Regions from separate parts of the Paenibacillus sp. QJM3NY_38 genome, predicted to be linked through region 1. Evidence: riboswitches for the same ligand, from Rfam matches in the RefSeq annotation. Region 1 holds a riboswitch; the other holds the start of a gene.
The links. A riboswitch is a leader RNA that binds a small molecule or an ion and turns the genes downstream of it on or off. The one in region 1 is predicted to bind ZMP and ZTP.
Positions count from the first base shown of each region.

Region 2: linked by a shared signal. The riboswitch ahead of purT (phosphoribosylglycinamide formyltransferase 2) and the one ahead of AC0VZ8_RS19960 (bifunctional 5,10-methylenetetrahydrofolate dehydrogenase/5,10-methenyltetrahydrofolate cyclohydrolase) in region 1 are both predicted to bind ZMP and ZTP.

Region 1 covers NZ_CM149665.1:4,343,263-4,345,463, reverse strand. The annotation lists gene AC0VZ8_RS19970 (TIGR03943 family putative permease subunit) at 1-14, opposite strand, end outside; gene AC0VZ8_RS19965 (permease) at 112-1,122, opposite strand; ZMP/ZTP riboswitch at 1,280-1,359, shown strand; gene AC0VZ8_RS19960 (bifunctional 5,10-methylenetetrahydrofolate dehydrogenase/5,10-methenyltetrahydrofolate cyclohydrolase) at 1,424-2,201, shown strand, end outside.
Region 2 covers NZ_CM149665.1:4,165,106-4,167,306, forward strand. The annotation lists gene purT (phosphoribosylglycinamide formyltransferase 2) at 62-1,222, opposite strand; ZMP/ZTP riboswitch at 1,307-1,387, opposite strand; gene AC0VZ8_RS19105 (LysR family transcriptional regulator) at 1,451-2,201, opposite strand, start outside.

The DNA of each region.
Region 1 (2,201 bases):
AAACTGGACTTCATCCTCCCAATCACCTCCAATCTCAAGCGGATACCTGATGATCCTAAACGGTCCCGGCAATCTCGTTTGGTTTTTCATCAATCTTTCATCCTTAGGCAGCTATCCACCCAAAAGAGCGTTGACGGCTACAGAGCCGATGAAGACAAGCGTCATCACCAGCAGGCTTAAACCGATGACGAATTTAGTCTTGAAGGTAGCCGACAGCATGAGCAAGCTTTTGAAATCCAGCATCGGGCCGAGCACGAGGAAGGATACGAGTGGACCTACGGTGAAGGTGTGCGTGAACGCCGATGCCACAAATGCATCCGAAGTCGAGCAGAGGGATAGAATGAAAGCAAACCCCATCATGAACAGGTAAGAAGCGGTGGGACCGTTCCCCAATGCCAGCAGCTCTTCTCTAGGAATGAAGGATTGGATGCAGGCTGTCAGGAATGCGCCAAGAACCAGGTATTTGCCCATTTCGATCAATTCGTCTCCGGCGTGGACAAACAGGCTTCTCCAGGTTTTGGGATGCTCGTGCAGTTTGCGTTCACCAGCGGCGGAATCTTGTTCGGAAAACTCTTGTAAGGAACGCTTGAGCGGGTTGTTCCTTGAAAAAACATAGACAAGCAAACCTACCGTTACCGCGACTGCAAAAGCCAGTCCCATCCGGCCGATCGTCACTTCGGGATGCGAACGGAAGGCCATGATCGTCGCAGCGAACACAAGGGGGTTCAGGATAGGTCCGCTGAGAATAAAGGTTACAGCGATGTAGGCAGGCATCCCCTTAAGCATCAGCCTTCGGACGACCGGGATCATCCCGCATTCACAGATGGGAAACACGATCCCCAGCATGGAAGCGAACAGGACGCCGATGACCGGATTTTTGGGCGTGATCCGACGCACCCACTGTTCTTTAACGAACAGCTGAAGAAGGGACGACAGCAGCACTCCAAGCAGCACAAATGGAAGCGCCTCAAGGAAAATGCCCGTAAAAACCGTTTTTACCTGCTGTATGTCACGGCTAGATATTAGACTTGTATCGTTCTGCAGCCATATCGTCAAGACCGGTATCACGAAGACAAGCGGAATCATGAAGGGCAGCATTTTGAAGATTACCGGATATTTCATTCAGGCCTCCTGGAGCGAATTGTTCTTAAGACATTCTATGCTTGTACCATCGGCAACATACTAGATTCTTGCAAATTAATCAAAAGGATTACGATTTAATACGTGAACTTCATGACCGGTAGCGCGAAGTCCAAAGTCGTGGTATATTTAAAAAAAGTTATCTGTGTGTTACTGGCGTAGCTTGGGGTACCAAGAGGGAGCACATAGGATCATATGCCGTACGCCTGGGCAAGAGGTAAGGAGACGATCAGTCGCCTTGCCTCTTTATGTTTTTAATACAATGGCGAAGGAGCGGATTAGCATGAGTAAGGAACCCGTAATTTTGGATGGAAAAAAGGTATCCGATGATATTAAGGCAAAGCTGGCGGTGAAGGTACAGGAATTGAAGCAGCACGAGATAACGCCTTGTCTGGCAACGATTCTAGTTGGCGATGATCCTGCTTCTGCGACCTATGTGCGGATGAAGGGAAATGCTTGCGAGCGGCTTGGTATCATATCCAAGAAAGTGGTGCTGGAGACATCGACCTCGACCGAGGAGCTGATCGCCGCGATACAAGAGCTGAACGAGGATCCGAATGTCCACGGTATTCTGCTGCAGCATCCGGTGCCGCATCATATCGATGAACGGGCGGCTTTTGATGCCATTGCCATTGAAAAAGACGTGGATGGAGTAACCACGCTCGGTTTCTCGCAAAATGCGTTTGGTTTTGCCGATTATCCGTCTTGTACGCCTGCCGCGATTATTGCGATTATGGATTATTATGACCTGCCGATCGAAGGGAAGCATGCCGTGGTGGTCGGACGCAGTCCGATTCTGGGTAAGCCGGTATCGATGATGCTGCTCAATCGCAATGCTACCGTTACGATCTGCCACTCGAGAACGAAGAACCTCGGGGAGCTTGTGTCCCAGGCGGATATCGTGGTTGCGGCCGTAGGCAAACCTAATTTCATTCAAGGGAGCTGGATTAAGCCGGGTGCCGTTGTATTGGATGCCGGCTACAATAAAGGGAATATCGGCGACTGCGATTATGAAGCCTGCGCGAAGGTGGCATCTGCGATTACACCGGTACCGGCAGGTG
Region 2 (2,201 bases), 180 kb from region 1:
GTAAATCGGTTGATCTTTTTTCATGAGATTATGGATGCACCACCCTAAGAATCGGTAATGATTAGGCTTCCTCAATAGCAAGCTCATCCAAAGCCTGCTTCGCACGCGAACGCGCTTCCTCTACTGTGCCGGCGGTTGACAACGCAACTGCGACCCGTCTTCCAACCTTGGTCACCGGTTTCCCAAAAATGCGCAGCTGCGTATTCGGAACAGCCAGTGCTTGCTCGGCACCGGTAATTGTGTAGTCCTCCAGCTCTCGGGCAGCTTTCAGCGGACGGCTGGCTCCTGGCGTTATTAATTCGATCTCCGGGATTGGAAAACCAAGAATGGCACGGACGTGAAGCGCGAATTCAGATAAATTTTGCGTCACCAGCGTAACCAAGCCGGTATCATGCGGTCGCGGAGACACCTCGCTAAAATACACTTTATCCGCAGCAAGGAACAATTCAATACCAAACAATCCATATCCGCCAAGCTCGTCGGTAATCGTCCTTGCAATATATTTAGCGTCCTCCATTTGCTTATCGGACATGTTGTGCGGCTGCCAGGATTCGATATAATCCCCGCTCTCCTGAATATGACCGATTGGCGCACAGAAGCTTGTTCCATTGACGGAGCGAACGGTCAGAAGCGTGATCTCTGACTGGAACGTAATGAATTCCTCAATGATCACTCTGCCATTCTGCACGCGGCCGCCTTCCATCGCGATGTTCCAGCAGGACTCGATATCCCCTTCGCAGCGGCATACACTCTGGCCTTTGCCTGAGGAACTCATCAGCGGTTTAATTACGCACGGAAAACCCATGTCCAGGACAGCCCGTTTAAACTCCTCATAAGTATCGGCAAATCGATAGTCCGCAGTAGGCAGCCCCAATTCTTCGGAAGCTAACCGACGAATCCCTTCACGATCCATCGTAAGCTTCGCAGCTCTGGCAGTTGGAATAACCCGGTACCCCTCTTCCTCCAGCCTAACCAGCTCCGAAGTAGCCAGCGCCTCGATTTCGGGTACGATCAGGTCCGGCTTCTCCAGCTCAATGATTGTACGTAATTTCTCCCCATCCAGCATATCGATGACATGGCTGTGATCGGCAACATGCATGGCCGGAGCATCGGCATAACGATCGACTGCTACGGTTTCAACACCCAGTCTCTGCGCCTCAATCACGACTTCTTTTCCCAGTTCTCCCGATCCTAGCAGCAGTATTTTCTTCGTTTTTAACATCGTTGTTTGATCCCCTTTTCGTAGTTTCAGAGACTTATAAAAAAAGCAGAAAATAATAAAGAGGTAAGGGAAATAAGCTTCCCTTACCTCTGCCCAGGCGTACGGCCGTCGTCATCTATGTGCTCCCTCATGGTCCCCCATGCTACGCCAGTTACACATAAACCTATACATTGTTATTTAAATCATACTTAATCTTCCCGTTAATTGCAATATCACCGTAAGGCGACATTAGGATTTAGACTTCAGCATATCGATAGCATCCTTCAGCGATTGCGAAAGCCACTTCTTGGGATGGATTACCAACTGAATGTCCAGTTGAATGTCAGAATGGGCAAAGGAAAGAATCGCAAGCTCACCGCGCCTGATTTCCTCCTCTGCTACCATCCGTGGCAATAATGAGATGCCAGTACCGGACATCACATATCTCTTAATCGCCTCTGGATTGCCCAATTCCAGGCCTATTCGCATTGGAACTCCACTGGCACGCAGCGCCTTTTCCAACATCATGCGGTAATTACAGCTATCCTCGGGCATAATCCATTCGGCATCTGCCAGGTGTTCTAGCTCTATGACGGGTTCAACATGAAGGGGATGATCCGGATGGGCAATCAGCAGGAGGGGCTCCTCCCGAATGGGGATCCAATTCAAGGAGGAATCCTCCGGTTTTTTATCCAAAATAAGACCGAGATCATACTCGCCCTCTCTCACCTTACTGATGATGCTATCTTCACGATCCGGTTGTAAGCGGATGACAAGATCCTCATGCTTTTGTTTCAGCTTGTGAATGACGGACGGAAGAAAATAAGCGGCCAGCGAATCTATCGTTCCGATCGATAAGGTGCCTCCACCTTGCTTGGTCAGCTTTTCCTTCGACTGCTGGAACAGATCCAGCATTTGAACGGCATACTTGAACAGCTCCTCGCCGGACTTCGTCAGGCGTAAGCCCCTGCCATAGCGCTCGAACAGTTTGACGCCGTAT